Regions from separate parts of the Carnobacterium sp. FSL E2-0243 genome, predicted to be linked through region 1. Evidence: a T-box and tRNA genes for the amino acid it is inferred to sense, from the RefSeq annotation. Region 1 holds a T-box; the other regions hold tRNA genes.
What was found. A T-box is a leader RNA that pairs with one kind of tRNA and senses whether it is charged. The one in region 1 lies ahead of argS (arginine--tRNA ligase), so its partner is inferred to be a tRNA-Arg.
Positions count from the first base shown of each region.

Region 1 (7,360 bases):
TTGCTTTTCCAACAAATTCTTCATTATTATAAATCATTGCCGTATCAATGTGACGGTAGCCATCATAAATAGCCGATTTCACAGCCATATTTAGCTCATCTTCTTCTTTTACTAAAAAGACGCCTAATCCTAATTGTGGAATCTCAACACCATTTGCCATTTTCAAACTGTTTGTAATTGCTAATTCCATTCACTAGTCAACTCCTAATTTTATATTTCAGACTGTATATTTTATTTTTGTCCGTCTGTTTATTGTAATGTACTTTCTTAAAACTTACAAAAGAGACGCATCCAATTCATCATTCTCTTCAAAGAAGTTTTTCAAATCTTTTCTCAGTAAAGCAATAGCACCTTTTTGATCGCTTTCAAAATTTAACACAAGTAACGGTTCATGTAAGCTTAAACGCAATAACATCCAACCAGTTCCATACTTCCCAGAAGTATTTACTCGAACACCCTCCAAGTTGCGTGGTTCAACTTCTAAATCAGCTGTTTTATAAATAAATCCTCTGAAATCTTCCATTGCATCTGCTCCAACAAGACTAATATCTTCCGATAAAATCTTGAAACGGACTTCATCTGTTTCAACCGGTTGTTTTAAGTTTGTAATTAAAGAACTTAATTCTTTGCCTTCTTTTGTTAAAGCTGCATCCGTCATTAAAATTTTTGCAACTAAATAAGCACCATCATCTAAAAAATAATTTTCTTTTAAAGCTGCATGACCACTAGTTTCAATCGCTAATGAAGTTGGAATACCATCTTTATTAAGCTGAATTGCACGATTAATCACATTCCGATATCCAGTAATGTACCGATTTTGTTTCCCACCCAGACTTTCAATAAAGTTTTTTAAATGTTCTGAGGTTGTTGAATTTGTAACGATTGTTGTTCCAGGATTTTCTTTAATAACGATTGCTGAAATAATCCCAATTAAATTATTACGATTTAACGTTTTTCCTTGCTTATCCACTAATGCTGAGCGATCAACATCAGTGTCAAAAATAACTCCTAAATCAGCATTATGTGCTAAAACTGCAGATTGAATACTTGCCATTGCAGCTTTATTATCTGGATTTGGAATATGGTTAGGAAAATGTCCATCTGGCTCTAAAAATTGACTCCCTGTAATGTTTGCTCCCAAAACTTCTAAAACTTGAGTCGCAAAGAAGCCTCCTGCGCCGTTTCCTGCATCAACAATAATGTGGCGCCCCAATAAAGGTTGCTGATAATTTTCTTCATCTTGAATGCCTACTCGGATTTTATCAACCAAATCATTTGCATAATCTTTTAGTAAGAAACGTGGCGTTACAAAGCCTTTCATATTTCCCCAAAAAACATATTCCCAATCAGCATGTTCTAAGATATAGGTAATGTCCTCTTTTTCAGCTCCGCCATCTTTTGTAAAAAATTTCAAACCGTTATATTCATATGGCAAGTGGCTAGCAGTAATCATAATAGCGGCATCACAATCATAGTCAACATATTGAGTAGCCATAAACATAGCTGGTGTGGTCGCTAGTCCGACATCAAACACTTCAAAGTTAGCATTTACCAATCCTTCAATTAAAGCGCTTTTAATTCTGTCAGCAGAAAGGCGGCTATCATGTCCTACAGCCACACGTATTGGATAATGTGGATCGTCAACCGCTAACTTCTTGATTTCTTTTAGCCATGAGGCAAACCCATATGCTATCCTTTCAACTCGGTCATCTGTTAAATTCATGACTTTGTCCTCAGTTGTAAGTGCAATTCCTCTAACATCTGAGCCATTTTGTAAAGCATTTAAGACTGGAATACTTGATTCATTCATTTATTCTACTCCCCTTTGTTAGGATAAATAATAACTCGTTGATTCATATAAGTTCAGAAAGAATTAGCTTTTAAAAGCTGGTCCACTTATTAAAATAATCGTACATGCGAATAGCTTCTTCCTCACTTGGAGAAATAACCAAAATCGTATCATTTCCGCCGACAGTTCCAACCATCTCTGGAAAATCGATTGAGTCAAGTAAAGCTGCGACCACATGGGCATTGCCTGGAATTGTCATGATAATTGTCATAAATTGAACACGCGTAAGTTTTATTACCACTTCGCCAATCGTTTGTTCCAATTTTTCTTTGTCCGACATTTTATTGTGCTGGAATAAAATATATTTAACAGTGCCCTTTGAGGATGTTGTTTTTACTAAGTTCATTTCTTTAATATCTCGTGAAATTGTGGCTTGAGTTGCCTCAACACCTTCTGCTTTAAGGAATTGTAACAGCTCTTCTTGTGTTGCCACATCGTGGTTATTAATAATTTGTTTAATCACCATTTGCCTGTTTGTTTTCTTCATTTAAGAAAACCCCCTTTGTTTTTGGTTCCTACTTCACATTATACCAAATCAAACCCATTTCTGCTTTTATTTCCTCTGCTTTTTTACTAAAAATTAGAAATCAAAAATAAAGATGGTATTTCGTAGCATGATTTGTTATACTAAATCTAATTTCATATCAAAATTTTGTCGACAAAGAGAGTATTTTTCCAACTAAGTTTAAAGCGAATTGGGACGGTGTAAGCCAATAACAGTTGAAAAAAGAAGCGCACTTTGGAAAAAATAATTTGAACATTATAGTAGAATTATTCGGATTTGTTATCCGTTATCAATCAACAAGTGGCTAAGAGAATAACCCTTAGCAACAAGAGTGGTACCGCGGGCCTATTCTCGTCTCTTATTTGAATTCATTCAAATTTGGGCGTTTTTTTTATGCCTTTTTGTCAACAAAACGAGACTGAAGAAACCAAAATAGGAGGAATTTTTAATGGATTATAAATTACTTGTCGCTGAATTATTACAAAAAGAAATTGGCGAAACATTAACAACTGAACAAATTTTCAACTTATTAGAAAAACCAAAATCAGCTGATCACGGGGATATTGCTTTCCCAACTTTTGCTTTAGCTAAGGCTTTTCGGAAAGCTCCACAACAAATTGCGACTGACTTAGGAACTAAAATTACAGATCCGCTTATCGCTAAAATTGATGTTGTAGGTCCTTATTTAAACTTCTTTTTAAATAAAGAAAGAGTTAGTTCTACAGTTCTTAAAGAAGTTTTAGATGCTGGAACAACATACGGCAACCAATCAATTGGCTTAGGTCAAACTATTCCAATTGATTTATCTTCACCAAATATAGCAAAACCTATTTCAATGGGACATTTGCGTTCGACTGTTATTGGAAATTCTATTGCGAATATTGCTGAAAAACTTGGCTTTAAACCTATTCGGATCAACCACCTAGGCGATTGGGGAACTCAATTTGGGAAATTAATCGTAGCCTATAAACTGTGGGGCAATGAAGAAAGTGTTAAAGCTGAACCAATTAATGAATTATTACGACTTTACGTGAAATTCCATGCTGAAGCAGAGGAAAAACCTGAATTAGATGACGAAGCACGCGCTTGGTTCAAACGTTTAGAAGATGGAGACGAAGAAGCCGTAGCTTTATGGAAATGGTTCAGAGAAGAATCTTTAACTGAATTCAACCATATTTACAAATTATTAGGGATTGAATTTGATTCTTATAATGGTGAAGCTTTTTATAATGACAAAATGGATGAAGTTTTAGATTTATTAGAAGAAAAACACATTCTAACTGTCGATAATGGTGCAACTATTGTTGATTTAGAGAAATACAATTTAAATCCAGCGTTGATCCGGAAATCAGATGGCGCAACCTTATATATTACTCGTGATTTAGCAGCTGCACTTTACCGTCATCGTACGTATAATTTCGCTCAGTCTTTATATGTAGTTGGAAATGAACAAAGCAACCATTTCAAACAGTTAAAAGCGGTCTTAAAAGAATTAGGCTTTGATTGGGCTGATCAAATGCATCATGTGCCTTTTGGTTTAATTACGCAAGGTGGTAAAAAACTGTCTACTAGAAAAGGCAAGATTGTCTTATTAGAGGAAGTTTTAAATGAAGCTGTTAATTTAGCGAATCAACAAATTACTGAGAAAAATCCTGATTTAGCAGATAAAGATACTACTGCTAGCCAAGTTGGAATTGGTGCTGTTATTTTCCATGATTTGAAAAATGATCGTTTAAATAATTTTGACTTCGTTTTAGAGGAAGTTGTTCGTTTTGAAGGTGAAACTGGACCTTATGTTCAATATACACGTGCCAGAGCTATGAGTATTTTACGCAAAGCTGCTGATGTCTCTTTTGATTCAGCATCGTTGGCATTGGATGACGAATACAGCTGGGAAGTCATCAAACTAATTCAAGAATATCCAACAACTGTTTTACGTGCCTATGATAAACTAGAACCATCTGTTATTGCGAAGCATGCGATTCATTTAGCTCAAGCCTTTAACCGTTATTATGCACAAGTTAAAGTTTTGAATGATGATGCGCAAAAACCTGCTCGTTTAGCTTTAGTTAAAGCTGTAACGATTATATTAAAAGAAGATTTACGCTTGCTTGGTGTTGGTGCACCAGACGAAATGTAATTCAAATTAACAAAAACCCTGAGAAATCAATTGATTCTCAGGGTTTTTTCTATTTATTTTTGGTTCTTTTTCTTAAAATTGCTAACACAGCTAGCCCCATAATTCCAACTCCAGCCAGACTGTAATTTAATGATTGTTTTTCACCAGTTTCTGGCAAGCTATTTTTACTTACTTTAGCTGTTGCTGGTAATGGATTTGCTGTCTTAAAAGGTGGTTGAATCTGGCTTATACTAGTACCCGGTTGTTGCTTTTGATAAATATATACAACCGATTGATTTTCAGATGTAAATAGTCCTTTGGCATTGGTTGGTACTTGTTTTAATTCCCAACCAATAAAGGATTTCGCCATCGTTTCATAAGTAGCATCTAGTTGCCCAGTTAATTGCTCAGATGGACTAAGTTTACTGCCTTCGGTATCTTGGTAATCAACTGTAACTGGCGCACCATTGGCTTTCTCGTAGATATACACAATAGTCTGAGGTTTATCTGTAAATAGGCCTTTGGTATTTTCAGGACTTGTTTTCAACACCCAACCAGCTATCTCTTTTATGCTTGCCTCATAAGGAGCATCTAGTTTTCCATCCAATTGTTCTGAAGGAATTAAATCATGTCCTTCTTCGTCTTGATAGTAAACAGTAATTGGTGCTGCCGTTGCCTTTTCATAAATATAGACAACTGTTTGATTTTTATCCGTAAATAAACCCTCTGCATTAGCTGGGACTTCTTTTACTACCCAACCTGCTAGTTCTTTTTCACTTGTTGAATATGGAAAATCTAATTTTCCGCTTAACTGTTCAGCCGGAGCTAATTCGTTTCCAGCTTCATCTTGGTAATAAACAGTCACTGGCTCCCCAGCTTTTTTCTCATATACATAGGTAACGGTTTGTACATCTGTTGTAAATAGTCCGCTGACATTATCAGGAACTTCTTTTAGAACCCAATCAGGTATATCTTTTTCTTGCGCCTGATAACTTTCATTCACATTTCCATTTAATTCCTCAACAGGTGCTAATTCATTATTTTCTTCGTCTACATAATGGACATTTACTGGAGCACCTGCAATTGGATCATTCTCAATAGCAAAGCTTTGGTAATAGGTTCCCGCAGAAATAGCATAAAAAGTGAACCCTACTGGAATTTCATAGGTTCCAAACGGATTATTATAACGTGCATTATAAATAAAAGATGTAGCATTTTCATATGCATCAGGTTCAATTTGATTGATTGTTAATCCATTTGTATCAATTGTTAGGCGATCTGCTCCCATTTCTACTCCATCAAATACGAAATAAGTATCTGATAAAGCGGTACTAAATGAAGGGGTATATCCGTCAAAATTAGTTAATTGTTTAGGAAATTCAGCAAAAGGAAGTGTAATTGTTTTTCTTTCACTATCATAAATCAATTTAGAGCGCATCAAATTCACAGCAGCATTATCTCTGCCTGTGTTTTGCCCTGTCGCTGATAATCTCGTTAATTTTGGAGCATCATTGACCCATCTAAAATCAGAAACCCCATTAAATTGAATATTCAGAGCTTGTAAGTTAGGTAAATTTGCCAAAACTGAGACATCGGTAATTTGGGGATTTCTTTGAATATTAATTGACTGTAAACTAGTTATATTTGCTAATTTCTCAATGATTACATTATCACTCTCTGTCCGATCCAAATCAATATGTGTTAATAAACTTAAGCCAGATAAATCAGGAAATAAAGAAGAATCCAGCGCTTGACCATTTATACGTATATTTGTGACATTTATCGCATACTCTAAGCCTGTAAAATCAGTTATTTTTGAGCTTCCAATTGAAAGGCTAGTCAAGTTCTCCATCACTTCTTTTGTAACAATTGCATCGTCTGCTAATCTTAAAGTCGTTCGAATAAGTCGTTGAAACTCAACATCCGGAACCACACTAATTTCTTGATTAGAAGTATCTACTGAAGTTTGAGTTTCCTCAGCGATAACCTTCCCCGTAGTCAAAACTGGTGATACTAAACTAGCAATTAGACCGATTGAAATAATTTTTTTAAGTTGCATAAACATTCCTCCATAAACTTAATTAATTTGTTTTTTATTCTTAATCTATAACAGAATTCCACAAAAAATTTTCATTTTTTTATACAGTAAAAAAAAGATTTAGAAAACTGTGACTCCACTACACTAATGAGTTATCGTATACGTTTACTCCATTAAATATAGCATTTGTAATTCCTTTTTTTATCCCTGGGAAAAATTAGTCGCTATTCTGTCACACTTTCTGTTCACATGGTATTCACATTTAACTCTCATTATAAAATAACAGGATTAAGTTTTTAAGGTTATTTTAAGTTCCCCAACGTAAACTAAGTTCATAACTACCAAGACTTATTAAAAAGGAGTTTTAGACATGAGTAAAAATAAAAACATTTTTCAACGTAAAGAAAAAAAATATAGGCTGTCCTTAGATCAATTCGAAGACTTGTTTAAAGAGTTACTCTTCTATATGGAACAAGATAAATGTGGGATGCAGACAATCTCGTCTCTTTATTACGACACTGATGATTTTCAGTTGATTCAAAAATCAATTGAAAAACCAATCTACCGTGAAAAATTTAGAATTCGCAGCTATGGAATTCCTACAGCTACAGATATGATTTTTTTAGAACTGAAGAAAAAATTTGAAGGCGTCGTTTATAAAAGACGCGTATCATTAAGTTTGGCGGAAGCGACTACTTACTTATCTTCCACTAACATTCCATTAGAAAACAATCAGATTATGCAAGAAATTGATTGGTTCTATTCACGTCATCAACTAACTCCAAAAGTTTTAATTGCCTATGATCGAATTGCCCTTTTTGGCAAAGAAGATCTCGATTTTCGAATTAC
Region 1 covers NZ_JBBOPM010000001.1:2,364,756-2,372,115, forward strand. The annotation lists gene MHI00_RS11090 (aldo/keto reductase) at 1-190, opposite strand, end outside; gene MHI00_RS11095 (phosphomannomutase/phosphoglucomutase) at 275-1,810, opposite strand; gene argR (arginine repressor) at 1,881-2,336, opposite strand; T-box leader at 2,496-2,716, shown strand; gene argS (arginine--tRNA ligase) at 2,803-4,494, shown strand; gene MHI00_RS11110 (MucBP domain-containing protein) at 4,544-6,532, opposite strand; gene MHI00_RS11115 (polyphosphate polymerase domain-containing protein) at 6,882-7,360, shown strand, end outside.

Region 2 (7,360 bases), 870 kb from region 1:
ATTTTGTTTTATTTTTTTAAGCAGTTCTTTTATAGTTAAGCCCATCAAAAAATTAACAGAATCAACTAAACAACTAATTAGTGGGCAATTCACTGAAATTAACTCGACTAGTAGGCAAGATGAAATTGGTCAGTTAACAAATTCTTTTGCAACAATGGCCACTGAAATTAATAAATCTGAAAAAGCTCGACAAGAATTTGTCGCAAACGTCTCTCATGAAATTCAATCACCTTTAACGACTATTCAAGGGTATACAAGTATCTTAAAGACCAATCAGCATAGCTTGGAAGAAAATTTTAATTACTTGACAATCATTGAAAGCGAGACTGCGCGCTTGTCTGATCTAACCAAACAATTATTAGCCCTGTCCTATTTAGACAACGAGAATCAATTGGTTCAAAAAAAATCAGTTGATATTGCTGCTCAAATCCGGCATTATATTCAATTTACTCAATGGAACTGGCAAGAAAAAAACATTTATTTATCGGTCGAATTAATCCCAGCTTTTATTAATGGAAATGAAAATTTTTTATACCAAATTTGGCAAAACCTCATCAACAACGCTTTAAATTATACGCCTGAATACGGAGAAATCCAGATTAAAATCGAAGATACCACTGAAAATTTCAGAATAACTATTTTTAATAGCGGTCCTACTATCCCTGACTCTGATATAGACCACTTATTTGAACGATTCTACCAAGTAGATAAAAACCGAACTCGACAGAATGGAACCAGTGGTTTAGGTCTAGCAATTACAGAAAAGATTGTTCACTTACACAATGGAACTATTTCTGTACTCAACAAAACGCATCCTAAAGGTGTTTTATTTAGTGTCCAATTGCCAAAAGCTCATTTGTAAACTTGTGTTCATATTCAGTTCATACTTCCATTATAAGATAGTGCTATCAAAGAAATGGAGTGTGAACACAATGTTTTTAGCTTGGCGAGAAATAAAACACACAAAAGTACGCTATGCCTTAATCGGTTTCATTATGATTCTCATTATTTGGCTTGTACTATTCGTAACAGGTCTGGCAAATGGTTTGGCTAGTGATAATGCTTCGGCAATTAAAGAGAGTCCAGCTTCCTATTATGTTTTGGAAAAAGGTGCTGATAATCGATTTGCTCGTTCGACAGTTACATCTGATGAATGGCAAATGATTCAGCAAAAATTAAAGGCTGATGCAACTCCACTCAGCATCCAAATGAGTACGATTAGTAACTCAAAAGGAGAAGAAAAAACAGATATTTCTTATTTCCTTTTAGAACCAAGTAGTTTCCAAGAACCTCAACTAAGTTCTGGAAAATTTCAAAAAACAGATCCTAAAAAAGTTATTGTTGATGAAAAATTGCAACGAAATGGGTATAAAATCGGTGACTCAATTAAAGATACCGTGAGTGAAACTGTTTTTACTATCAGTGGCTTCACTAAAAATCAAACCTATAGCCATACAGGTGTAGTTTTCTTATCTCCTGAACAATGGAAATCAATTAAACAGCCGCAAAAAACTGATGCGATTACGTATAATGCAATTGCCTTAGATATTTCTAAAAGTAAAGCAGAAACTTTATCCTTTAAAGGTCTAGATGTCGTCCCACAAAATGATATTGTTCAAAATATTCCAGGATATTCGGAAGAACAAGGTTCTTTAACCATGATGATTGCCTTTTTATACATTATTGCAGCCTTTGTTTTAACTGTTTTCTTTTATGTAATTACTCTTCAAAAAATGGACCAATTTGGTATGTTAAAAGCAATTGGAGCAAAAACAAGCTATTTAGGTAGAAGTTTATTTATGCAAATTACCCTGATTTCTATTTTCAGTCTTTTAATTGGGAATGGACTAACTTATGGTACAGCAGCAATCTTACCTGCTAGCATGCCTTTTAAATTAACTGGCACGACTGCCCTTCTTTCTTCGATTCTTTTCCTAGCAGTCGCTTTAATTGGTGCCTTATTATCTCTCTATAAAGTGGCAAAAGTCGATGCTATTGAAGCGATTGGAGGAACAAACTAATGACAGCTAAACTTATTTTAGAAGATGTATCAAAATATTATCAAGACGGCTCTGAACAAATCGAAGTCCTTAAAAATCTTTCCTTAAGCGTGGCAGAAGGAGAATTCGTTGCGATAGTTGGACCAAGTGGTGCTGGTAAAAGTACATTCCTATCAATTGCTGGCGCCTTACTTTCCCCTTCTTCTGGAAATATCCAGATTGGTGGAACGAGCCTAAACTCTTTATCTCAAAAAAAATGGACACAATTGCGCTTAGAAAAAATTGGCTTTATTTTCCAGAGTGGCAATTTAATTCCTTATTTAAATGTCCTAGATCAACTCTTATTGATTCCAGAACTAAATGGTACAAAAAAACAGAATCGCCAAAAAGCATTGGACTTATTGGAAGATTTGGGATTGTCTCATCGCTTAACCCAATATCCTGAAAAATTATCAGGTGGGGAGCGACAACGAGTTGCGATTGCTCGAGCATTAATGAATGAACCTGATATTATTTTAGCAGACGAACCAACAGCGAGCCTTGATTCTGAGCGAGGCTATCAAGTTGTAAAAATGATTGCTGCTGAAGTCCATAAAAAGAATAAAGCTGCTGTCATGGTTACTCATGATGAACGTGTCTTAGATCTAGTTGACCGTGTCTTACGAATTGAAGATGGTCGGTTATATACAGTTTAAAAGTAGCTTATTTTTAAGCTTAATAAAAAAAGTGAGACTAAAGAGAAAATTCTTTAGCCTCACTTTTTTCTATTTTTTAGTATAAAATTTACCGAATCTTACCTATCCTGTTGTTTTATCTCACGATGAATTTTTTTCAACGCTTTTTTAGATCCCCTATTGATGTCATGATCTAGCTTACGCTCTGTATAGCTCGTAAATAAGGTAGATAAATCATAATCAGGCGGATACAAATCAGTAGCTAAAACTTCTAATTTCAACCGCTTAGGAACTACTTCATGATAGTCATTTCTATAAAAAACAGTCACCGTTTCCCGCAATGGATTATCTTCAAAAACTAAACCATTCTCATTATAGTCTAAAAGCAAGACACGATCGCCTTTTTTTAATAATGAGACACTTTCTGCTCTCTCTGTTTGACTATCGATCATCGTTTTATTTTTTGGAATTGAAGCTTTTGTTAAAGAGTAATCTTTATCCTCCATATATCGTTGTGCTTGTTGAATGACATGCTCTTTTAAATTCATTTTTTTAGCAATCCACAAGGCATTACTTTCACCTGATTCCCCCATTAATAATTGATACAATGGTGTTAAGGTCGCTTGATCGAATGCCATTGCAGCATTAATAAAATCTGGATGTATTTCTGAGTAACGCTTAATTTCGCCATAATGAGTGGTTGCCACGACGATATTTCCGCGCTGATAAAACTCCTCTAATATAGCTATCGCTAAAGCTGCCCCTTCATTGGGTTCAGTACCACTACCGATTTCATCAAATAGAACTAAACTATTTCGGGGTGCTACTTGCATAATATCGGCTATATTTTGAATATGTGAAGAAAAGGTACTTAAAGCATTTTCTAAACTTTGACTATCTCCAATATCAACAAATATACCTTCAAATAAACCCATCTCTGTTCCTTCATCAGCTGGTAATTGAATACCTAACAAAGTCATTAAAGCTAACAAACCAACGGTCTTTAACACAACCGTTTTACCTCCTGCATTGGGCCCGGTAATAATTAATCCACGATAGTCTTCACCAACTGTAAAATTTAACGGCACAGCGTTTGCTTCTATTAAAGGGTGTACCGCATTCACTAAATGAATGTAACCTCTTTGATTTAATTTAGGTGTCACACCTTGAATTAGCCGACTATATTTCCCACGAGCAAAAATCATATCATATTCTGCGATGGTCTCTAAATTTAATTGAATAGGAACTAAATTTTCCAAAATTAAACCAGATAGTGTTGCAAGTATTTGATAAATTTCCGTACTTTCTTCAACCTTTAGCATTGCCAATTCATCATTTAATTTGGTAACTGCAGTTGGCTCAATAAAGACAGTTGTACCTTTCGAAGAAGTTTCAATAATTGTGCCAGCAACTTGATTTTTATAAGCAGCCTTTATTGGAATTGTAAATCGTTCATTTTTCTTGCTTACAAAAAATTCTTGAATTTGTTTTTGGTTGTCTTTATTTTTAAGAAATTTACTTAAACGCTCCTCTATTTTACTTTCCTTCTCAGCAATTAACCTCCGAATGCGTCTTAACTCTTTACTAGCTTCATCAGCTACTTGCCCATTTTTAATCGAAAAATAGATTTCATCTTCAATTTCAGTGAACTCAGTGATAGATCTTGCGTACATTGTTAATGTCGGGGCTAATGATTCATGTTTTTCCATGAAGCGTCGAATCATGCGACCACTGCGTAAGAAATCAGCTACGTCAATTAGACTACTAGCCTCTAAGAGCAAACCCTTTTCTAACTGCTCCATAAAAACATCAATGCTTGATAGTCCCATAAATGGCATCGTCAACTTAGCATCTAATAACGCCCGCGCTTCTTCAGTTTCGTTATACCTAGTTGTAACAACCACTGGTTTAGCATTAAGCTGTAATTTTTTAAAGCGTTTCTTTCCTAATGAACTGACACAATGTCGTTCTATTTGTTCTTTCACTTGGTTAAATTGAATTTTTTCAATTGTTGTTAAATTCATCTTCTCTTCTCCTCGTTTTTAGAAATCACGAAGATACCCATAGTTAGTTAATGGACAATCACTTTATTTTATTGAACGTTTATGCAACAAAAAAAGCCGTGGAAACCCACAGCTTTAGTAATTCACTCTATATTAATCAAACAAATTTGCTGATTAGAAAGTGGCTTTTACATAAAGTAAGACAGGTATCTTCATAGGTAACCTAAATAAACCAATTCTTCCTCAGAATTTTTTAGTCTATTTAGCTTATTTAATTCAGCCTATTTAGATACGACTCCACTCACAAAAAGCACCTCAATTTAATATAATCGTCCATTTAACATTACTTCATTTAAATTATACAATTTTTTCCAAACTACGTCAAATCACACTAATTTAGATAACTAAAAAATAAACCTAAAAAAATAGAGGGATGACTTTTAACTCAGGCAAACTAAATTATCAATTTTCACCAAACCCACACAATGAACCTTGCTATAATAAAAACTAAGCTAAATTTTATAAGCAAGCTGCTGCACAAGAAGCTTTTTTCTATTCTAATTTGTCTCCTTCTTCGCCTAAATAAGAAAACAGGAAAAATATTCGGTATGAACTACTGATTGGGCTATCACTTTTGATGCTTTAAGACTTGCTAACGCCTAAGTCTTGCTATTTCTAACAAACCCCGCCTTGAATACTCAGATAGCACTACAATATCCAAGGGAGCTACTCTCAGGCATTGAAAGAACTAGTTCATAATGAAATGGAGCAGATTATGCAAGAGCTGTATAAATAATATTTTTTTATTCAGTCTCATATTTTACTTTTAACTTTTTATGGTCATGTATAGAAAATAGGTACAACTCATAACATTTTGCATTGCACCTGTTTTAATACTAGCTTAAGTACAACAAAAAAACTCCCAACTCCTTGTTATAAAAGGAATTGGAAGCAAATTCGATATTTATGCATTTTTAAGATTACGTCTCAAGAGAGATTCGAACTCCCGACCGTCCGCTTAGAAGGCGGATGCTCTATCCAGCTGAGCTATTGAGACTAGTTATAACGACAAGATTTATTATAGACAAAATTGAATAAAAAGTCAATACTATTTACTAAATTAATCTACTTCTCATAATCATTCACCGAAAACTTCATTTAAACAAATAGCCTAAAAGCTACACAATGCAGAAAAAACCAGCCAATCCGGTAAATCTATTGAAAATTAGACATACTACCAACTGTTAAAATTCCTTATTTTTTCTCGTTTTGCATAATTATTAGACATAGTCTTTTAAACTATCCTATGGTATTATCTTATTATTAACGAATTTACTTAAAAGAGAGCTGATACTATGTACTACCTTTACGCTAACCTAATTGGCGAATGGACATGTCTTAACTTAGATCCTAATGCACGCATTGATGGAATACATCCAGATTTATGGTTAAAACAACATCCTGATTTTCTTTTTGATACACCATTTGTAGAAATTTTTTACGCCAGTGTCCATTATCAAATTCATACTTCACAAATCCAAACCTTTAAAATGTCGACAAACAAATAAAACACGCAGCCCCTATCATTACTAGATAGAGGCTATTCTCAGCATACCACTTTAGCCTTCCTTAATTAGAATCTCTTTTAATTCGTGCTTTATTTCAGCGATAAAGCTCTTCAGATCAGTAACCTCAACTGCAAACCGATATCCTTGATCATATCCTTTAGTCTCTGATTGAGAAAGTACATCCATATTAAACCAAAATTCAACTTCCACTAAATCAGCTTCCAAAGGATCGATAAAAATCATCCCAAAATAAGCTTGAGAAGAATAAAATTCAATTTCTTCAAATGTATTGACAGCTTCTTTGGTACCTAAATTTTTCTCAAGCTCCCCAATCAAACGATTAATTTCATATAAAGTAAAGACAGCTCCTCTTTTAGCTTCATACTCATAACAATCTCCGGCTACATCTAACTTTAACGCAAAAGGAATCCACGACTCATGACTACTTTCTTTTATTTCTAAGAATTTATTATTTAGCAACTTCAGCGATAGTTGGATATTTTTGTCGGTATTTTTAATTAATGCCATAGAATTCCACCTCAAACTTTATTCGTATTTATCTATATATGCTTCTTTAAGATACTCTATTATTCAGTACTTTTCAATTCATTTATAAAAATCATTAGATGGATTCAAATCATTTTCTATGTAAGGCTCTCCCCTTTAACAAATAAAAAAGGGTTTTAGTCAGCTACAGCCCACTAAAACCCTCTTACTTAACCACCCTAACGCTATCAACTATATAAGTGCATCGAAAACGATTTTGTGCTTTTCCAATTCTTCATCCACTGCATCAAGTACGTGTTGATTATTGTCCACATACGCTAAAGCCTTGGCAATAAAATAATTTTTTGAACTATTTACCCTATCACCAAGCTCAAATAAATTATATCCTAACAAAAAATACAAGGCACTCAAATGGTAACGCGAATCTAAATTAATTAAAATCGATAATGCCTCTAAACACAAATCAACAGCTTTTTTATACTCCTTTTTATCTGAGTAATGTTTAGCTGTATTAAAAGCAATTTTCCCCATCTCTTTTTGCTCAGATAAAACCTCTGTCTCAAATTTTTTCATATGCTCCAATGATTTCATAAAGTAAAATTCAGCTT
Region 2 covers NZ_JBBOPM010000001.1:1,497,697-1,505,056, reverse strand. The annotation lists gene MHI00_RS07000 (HAMP domain-containing sensor histidine kinase) at 1-862, shown strand, start outside; gene MHI00_RS06995 (ABC transporter permease) at 933-2,021, shown strand; gene MHI00_RS06990 (ABC transporter ATP-binding protein) at 2,021-2,695, shown strand; gene MHI00_RS06985 (endonuclease MutS2) at 2,794-4,698, opposite strand; tRNA gene MHI00_RS06980 (tRNA-Arg) at 5,661-5,734, opposite strand; gene MHI00_RS06975 (hypothetical protein) at 6,033-6,245, shown strand; gene MHI00_RS06970 (WapI family immunity protein) at 6,297-6,773, opposite strand; gene MHI00_RS06965 (helix-turn-helix transcriptional regulator) at 6,984-7,360, opposite strand, start outside.
Region 2: it has a tRNA-Arg gene. The T-box ahead of argS (arginine--tRNA ligase) is inferred to sense a tRNA for this amino acid. The anticodon was not compared.

Region 3 (7,360 bases), 1.3 Mb from region 1:
TAAGTCTGTTAATAAATAGGGCAGATTTGGGAAAAAAACAAGCCAAACAGCACTGATAATAAAAAAAAGACTAGTAGATTTAAGTTTTTTATTCGTCAACCAAAAAGATAATTCAATAGGTATGTAAGCTAATAATCCGTTCAACAACATTAGCTGATACCGATAAGATATAAAGTAAATCGCAAACATATAGGCAATAAAGAATAGCCTAATTAAATTCTGCTGGTATCTAATTTTCATTTTATCACCTCATTGGTAGCATATCATAATCAGGAATTTTTTTGTATAGCTACTCTTCTTTCTTAACTAAAAATAAAACAAACGAATAGTGACTCATCATTTATTTAAAACTATTTCTACCAAGAGTATATCTTATATATTTAATCAGAAAAAAAGTGAGTCAACTAATGGTATTAGCTGACTCACTTTTTTATTTTTTGCTTAAGCGTCGTAACGAGCGCCTAAAATCATGTCTGACAATGATTCACGTAAACTTGTTTCAACTTGTTCAGAATCCATTGGCAATAAGCCTGAAGATAACAATGAAGCAATTCCTTGTGCAACAATCCAAACTTTTGTAAATACTTGGAATTTATCTGCATCTGAAAGATTTTTTGTTTCTTCTTTTTCATTCATTAACTTCATGGCAAAGTCTAATGAAATTTTATGCATTTTTTCAATGCCTAAATGATTTTCAATGTATAAAGCTCGGAATAAAACTTTTTCAGTATCAGCAAAATAAATATAATTTAAACAGGCATCTAAAAGTGGATCTCCTGTATGTTCATGAGAATAAATTTCAGTTTTTAAGTAACCTTTAATTTTCTCGAATAATTCATTTTTTAAATCATCCATATTTTTAAATTCTAAATAAATTGGTTGAGTTGAACATTTCATTTTTTTAGCGATATTACGAGCCGTAAATCCACCAAAACCTTCTGTTCTAACAACATCATATGCTGCGTTTAAAATTTGTTGTTTTGTAATTGTTTTCTTTCTAGCCATTAGGCTACACCTCGTTTCATTATTTTAGAAAAACTTACTTTTTATTATCTCACTAGTGCCGAGCACTATTTTGATCCTTTAATTGCTTCAATGATACCAGATTTAGCACGTTTAATGTATTTTTCATTAGCAGCATCATCATTATTTACTTGTCCCACAGTCGTTAATGAAGCTAAACCATGAATAACAATCCATAAATCACAGAATAACGTTTTGATTTCTTCATTAGTTAATTGTTCCGTTATATCTTCAACTAATGATTCTAACAAAAATTGATATGACTCAGTTTTCGTTAAATCGACAATTAATAAATTCGCATTAAATAATATTTCGAATAATTTTTTCTCGTTTTTAGAAAAATCAATGTAATTTAATGACACGTCTGTAAATAGATTTCCAGTCACTTTTCTTTCCATCAATTTATCTGACATTTGGCGCTGAATTTTATCTAAGAGGACCGACTTTAATTCATCCATATTCTCAAATTCAAGATAAATCGGCTGCGTTGAGCATCCAATTTCCTTCGCTACATTTCGAGCAGTAATCAACGATAAACCGTCTCTTTTTGCTATTGAATAAGCTGCATCTAATATTTGGTTCTTCATGATTACTTTTTTCCTAGTCACCGAGTTTCCTCCATTCCATATAAAAATAAACGTTATTGTTATTTTAACATCATTGTAGCATAAAAAAAAGAACTTTTTTAGTGTTAAGGCCGTTTATTTTAAAATTATTAACAATTTGTTACAGTTATTTTATCAAAATGCCCTTAAATACTCTTCTTTCATTAAATTGATCTGTTATTTTTTGTTATTTTTTCTAAAAAAATTGTTTCTTAAAACAGGCTATGCTATCATTATCTAGTCAATCAATTTAGTTATTGATACAAAAATACTTTATCAAGAACTGGGGGATTTTTTTATGGTACTACCAAATTTTCAAGAAAATTTACAAAAATATGCTGATTTAATCGTTAGCACGGGGGTAAACGTTGATAAAGGACAAACTGTTGTTTTACAAATTGACGTTGAACAAGCACCTCTTGCACGTCTTATTACTCGAGCTGCTTATAAAAAAGGGGCTACTGAGGTTATTGTAAAATGGACAGATGATGAAATCAATCGCGAGGTCTTCCTAGGCACACCTGAAGAACGCCTAACAGATATTCCACAATATAAGATTGATGAATCTTTAGACCAGCTAGAAAAGAACGCTAGCCGTATTAGCGTCCGTTCTGCTGACCCTGATGCACTGTCAGGTGTTGATTCAACTAAAGTTGCTGCTTATCAAAGTGCTGCTGGAAAAGCCCTTAAAGCTATGCGTATTGCTACTCAATCAAATAAAGTTAGTTGGACAGTTGTTGCTGCTTCAGGTGAGAAATGGGCAGCAAAAGTTTTCCCTAATTTAGCGACTAGTGAAGAGCAAGTTGATGCACTTTGGGACCAAATCTTTAAAACAACTAGAATTTATACTCCAGACCCTGTTGCGGCTTGGAATGCTCATGATCAATTACTTGAATCAAAAGCTGATGAATTAAATAAAGAACAATTTGATGCGCTACACTACACTGCACCAGGTACTGATTTCACAATTGGATTACCTAAAGGTCATCGCTGGGAAGGTGCTGGGAGCTTTAATGCTCGCGGTGAAAAATTCATGGCAAATATGCCTACAGAGGAAGTTTTTACTGCTCCAGATGCAAATCGAGCGGATGGTGTAATTAAAAGTACAAAACCACTTAGTTATGCAGGTACAACTATTTTAGATATGATTTTTACTTTCAAAGATGGTCAAGTAGTTGATGTAACTGCAAAAGAAGGGGAAGATGTTCTTAAGCATCTAATCGCAACAGATAACGGTTCTAAGCGCTTAGGTGAAGTTGCATTAGTTCCAGATCCTTCCCCAATTTCACAATCAGGAATTGTTTTCTATAATACTCTTTTTGATGAAAATGCCTCTAATCATTTAGCTTTAGGCTCTGCCTATGCCTTTAGTTTAGAAGGTGGAACGGAAATGACAGAAGAAGAGCTAATTGCTGCTGGTTTGAACCGTAGTGATGTCCATGTTGATTTCATGGTTGGATCAAATGAAATGGATGTTGATGGAATTCGTTTAGATGGTACCCGTGTTCCTATTTTCCGTAAAGGCAATTGGGCATAAAATAAAGTAGTTCATTACAAGCTAAAATGATTTTTATTTTAGCTTGTTTTTTTATGCTTTTATTTACCTAATAAAATTAATGAGCTACTCGACTAAAGCCTCTATTCATACAAATCCAAATTAAATAGATTATATAGAGTAATAATCGAGTTTATGTTATAATTACATTGTAAAACTAAAATAATTTGGAGGTAGAAAATGAAAAATTGGAAAGTTATATTATGGTTGGTATTATTTTTTCCATTAGGAGCCTACTTTATGTGGAGATATAGTAGTTGGAACATCCATCTTAAATATGGAATTAGTATTTTTCTAGGACTTCTTACAGCTCTGTTTACTTTTACTGATGGACTTTTTATTCTATTTTGGTATAGTAGCTTTGGTTCCTTATTATATTTTATTGCCACTTTTAAAAGTAGTCCAAAAAAACAGAAAATTAGTTTTTTAACTGCTAGTGTTTTATTGTTTGGTTCTAGTCTAGCTTTGAGCCCCACAACTGAATCAGTAGAGTCTGATCAAAGCCAAATCCAGGTAGTAAAAAAAGATACTAGCGCGAGTGATATCAAAAAACAAAAAGAAAAAAAAGCAAGCGAAGAAAAGTTAGCAGCTGAAAATAAAATTCAAGCTGAAAAAGAGTTGCAAGCCGAAAAATTAAAAGAAGCAACAGATGCTTTAATTCTTGCAGAAGCTACACCTACCCGCGAAAATTATAATAAAGCGAATACTTTAGTTGTTGCTTTAACAACTAAGGATTCAACTATTGTTTCTCGATTAGATACAGTTAAACAAACCGTTGAAGCTAAAGAGAAGATTGTAGCTGAGGCTAAGGAAAAAGCTGAAACTGAGCGAATTGCCGCTGAAGAAGCGCGGATAGCGGAAGAACAAAGAGTTCAAGAAGCCCAAAGAGTTGCTGAAGAACAACGACTTGCAAATGAACGAGCTGTTGCTGAAGAAAATAGAGTTGCTCAAGCTGCAGCTGCTGCCCCGCAACAAGATAACACTGGCCAACGTGTTTTAGTTACGCCAACTGGATCTAAATACCATATTCGTAAATGCGGCAATGGAACATATACAGACGCAAGCTTAGAAGATGCTCTCAGTCGAGGTTTGGAACCTTGTTCTAAATGTTTTTAAAGAACTATTCGTAGCCAAGTAGTCTATCTGAATAGGAGGTTCGGAGTAGAAACTACTCTGAACCTCCTATTTTCATTGCTAAAATAGAGTTTAAACAAAATCTATTAACAAATTTATCTTATCATATTTTCCGTTACGTTCCTGACTGGAATTGAACCAGCGACACCCCGTTTAGGAAACGAGTGCTCTATCCCCTGAGCTACAGGAACTTCAAAAGCTCACAAGCTATATTTTCTCATGAAAGCTCACAATTGTCTAGTCAGTATCTGCTTTTTTTCAATTTCACTATTTCTAATTTAATAAAAAATTAAACACCTCTTTCAAACAAAAAAACAAAGATTAGTTAAAACCAACCTTTGTTTTTATTTAGAATTCTACTTATAATTGCTCAATTGAAAGTAGCATCTTTTTCATATTCTTTTTACGGAAATAACTTAATAATGTCCCTACTACTCGATCATTCATAGTTTGGAATGCTCCATTTGACTCCATTTTTTCCGTATAAGTTACGCGACAGTGTGTTTCATCAATAGCATCAATTACATATTTGGCATCAAATTCATTTCGACTTGTAATTGTTTTAAATGCATATACTTGATTCTCTAAAATTTCAGTAATAATAATCTTTCCTGAGGATTTTGGAGCGAATTGTTTGCTATAAGAGAAACCAGAAAGTTGATCTTTACTCATTGATTTTTCAGTATGTTGACGAATATCATATAAAACAGATTCCATCACTCGTCCATAAAAATACTCAGCGGATACATTTAATTCTTTAATCAGTTCCATCTATTTTTTCCCCTCCGTCTTTTCATTTCCTTGTGACTTTCCTTTTCTGAAAATAAAAAATCCTGTGCCTATTAAAAATAGACCCGTAATTAGAATGAAATAGTTTATTTTCATTTCAGCTCCAAAAGCACTAGACATGATTGTCAACATTCCGATACTCATTACAAACAATCCATTTTTTTGCATTTAACTCATCCTTCCTCTACTGTTACTTGAAAGTACAAGACTCCGCCATATGGAGTTCCTTTAATGATTTCTTTGGCTTTTTTAGCCGCGGCTTCTTGATCATCTGTTGCTGACTTAAAGTACAATTTAATTCCTTTTTTCTCAACAAATTCGTAGCTTATTCCCTCTTCATTAAAGCTTGTTAAGGTTTCAATAATTTTATCTTGTTGAACTGGTGCATTAAATACGATCATTTTTCTTTCCTTCTTTCCTAATTATTTATTTAACAATTTTGTAATAGATAACTTTTCTAAGTAAAGTAAAAATAGTCATAAATTCCACAAATTAGAATCCGCTTTCAAATCAATTCTTGTATAAAAGGAAGATTCATTCTTCCCCTTTATACAAGCTTAAATTTAGGCTACTGGAATTCCAGCCATTTTTTTATATAAATCAACCATTTCTTTTGCTAAGTCACGGAAAGTGATAGCGTTCATTAAGTGATCTTGACTGTGAACTGTTAGCAATGTTACTGCAACATGATCCCCTTGAGCTTCTTGTGTTAACATACCTGTTTGAGAATGGTGTGCTTCCACTAACGCTTTATCTGAATCAATTAATTTTTGATCTGCTAATTCAAAGTCACCTTTTTTAGCTGCTTGGATAGCTTCCATTGCGTCACTTTTAGCATTTCCTCCATTAATAATTAATCCCATAATTGTTTCTAAATTTTCTTGATCTCCCACAATATTACACCCTTTCGTTATTTAATTTATTATTATTTCATCAATGATAATGCTTGATCTAATACTTTTTCACCATTCATCATGCCATAATCTTGCATGTTAATAATATCTAAAGGTACTCCTTTAGCTGCTACTTTTGGTTCAAATTGAGCTTTCATAAAACGAACTTGTGGTCCTAATAACATCACATCTATATTTTTTGATTCTAAGTGTGTATCAGCTTCTGAAGCAGAGACTGCAAAAATTTCTGCGTCTAATCCGCGTGCTTCTGCTGCTTTTTCCATTTTAGTTACTAATAGGCTGGTACTCATACCTGCTGAACATACTAACATAATTGTTTTTTCTGCCATTTTAATTCACTCCAATTTCATTATTTAATCTCTACACCTTATTATAATGCAAGTACCGTGCCAACTTTTAAAAAACTCAAAGCTTGTCAGAAAGCTATTTATAGCGCTTTTTCACTACACACTTTTAGTTTCGTACAGTTACACACTAATGTAACCTAATCTGTGGTATAGGTTTACTTAATAAATGATTCATTGCTTTTTTTTATTGATATAACAAAAAGAACTTATCACCTAATTACTAGCAGTTGATAAATTCTTTAACACTTTTTAATTGGCGCTTTTCATTAATTCTTCAGCCCAGATTAGCACGCTCTCTCCATCCATTAAACCATAATCCTTCATGGTAATAACTTCAACTGGAATTCCTCGTGGTTCCAATATCGGACCAAATTGTCGCTTCATAAAACGAACTTGTGGTCCTAATAACATGACATTAATTGGTCGTTTTTCTAAAAAATCCGCCACATCTGAACCTGAAATAGCAAAAACATCAATATCAAGCCCTCTAGCTTCAATTGCTCGTTCCATGTTCAATACTAATAAGCTTGTGCTCATACCCGCTGAACACACCAATACGATTGTTTTTTTCGCCAAAACTAGCTACATCTCCTTTAGGAAAAGTAAAGGGGAGTTATGCTTTCGCACAAACTCCCACTACTTTATTAATTATTTCATCATAGAAAGAGCTTGATCCAGAACTTTATCACCGTTCATCATACCATAATCTTGCATATTTATAATATCTAATGGAATTCCTTTTGCTGCTACTTTTGGCTCAAATTGAGCTTTCATAAAACGAACTTGTGGTCCGAGTAACATTACATCAATATTCTTTGATTCTAAATTTGAATCAGCTTCTGAAGCTGATACTGCAAAAATTTCTGCATCTATACCTCTAGCTTCTGCTGCTTTTTCCATTTTTGTCACTAATAAACTTGTGCTCATACCTGCTGAACATACTAACATAATTGTTTTTTCTGCCATTTTATTTCACTCCGTCCTAATTTTTTA
Region 3 covers NZ_JBBOPM010000001.1:1,065,932-1,073,291, reverse strand. The annotation lists gene MHI00_RS05000 (DUF1361 domain-containing protein) at 1-240, opposite strand, end outside; gene MHI00_RS04995 (TetR/AcrR family transcriptional regulator) at 442-1,005, opposite strand; gene MHI00_RS04990 (TetR/AcrR family transcriptional regulator) at 1,071-1,631, opposite strand; gene MHI00_RS04985 (aminopeptidase) at 1,927-3,165, shown strand; gene MHI00_RS04980 (serine protease) at 3,364-4,299, shown strand; tRNA gene MHI00_RS04975 (tRNA-Arg) at 4,436-4,508, opposite strand; gene MHI00_RS04970 (DUF3284 domain-containing protein) at 4,678-5,088, opposite strand; gene MHI00_RS04965 (DUF6609 family protein) at 5,089-5,274, opposite strand; gene MHI00_RS04960 (hypothetical protein) at 5,280-5,507, opposite strand; gene MHI00_RS04955 (PTS lactose/cellobiose transporter subunit IIA) at 5,670-5,999, opposite strand; gene MHI00_RS04950 (PTS sugar transporter subunit IIB) at 6,032-6,349, opposite strand; gene MHI00_RS04945 (PTS sugar transporter subunit IIB) at 6,617-6,943, opposite strand; gene MHI00_RS04940 (PTS sugar transporter subunit IIB) at 7,016-7,333, opposite strand.
Region 3: it has a tRNA-Arg gene. The T-box ahead of argS (arginine--tRNA ligase) is inferred to sense a tRNA for this amino acid. The anticodon was not compared.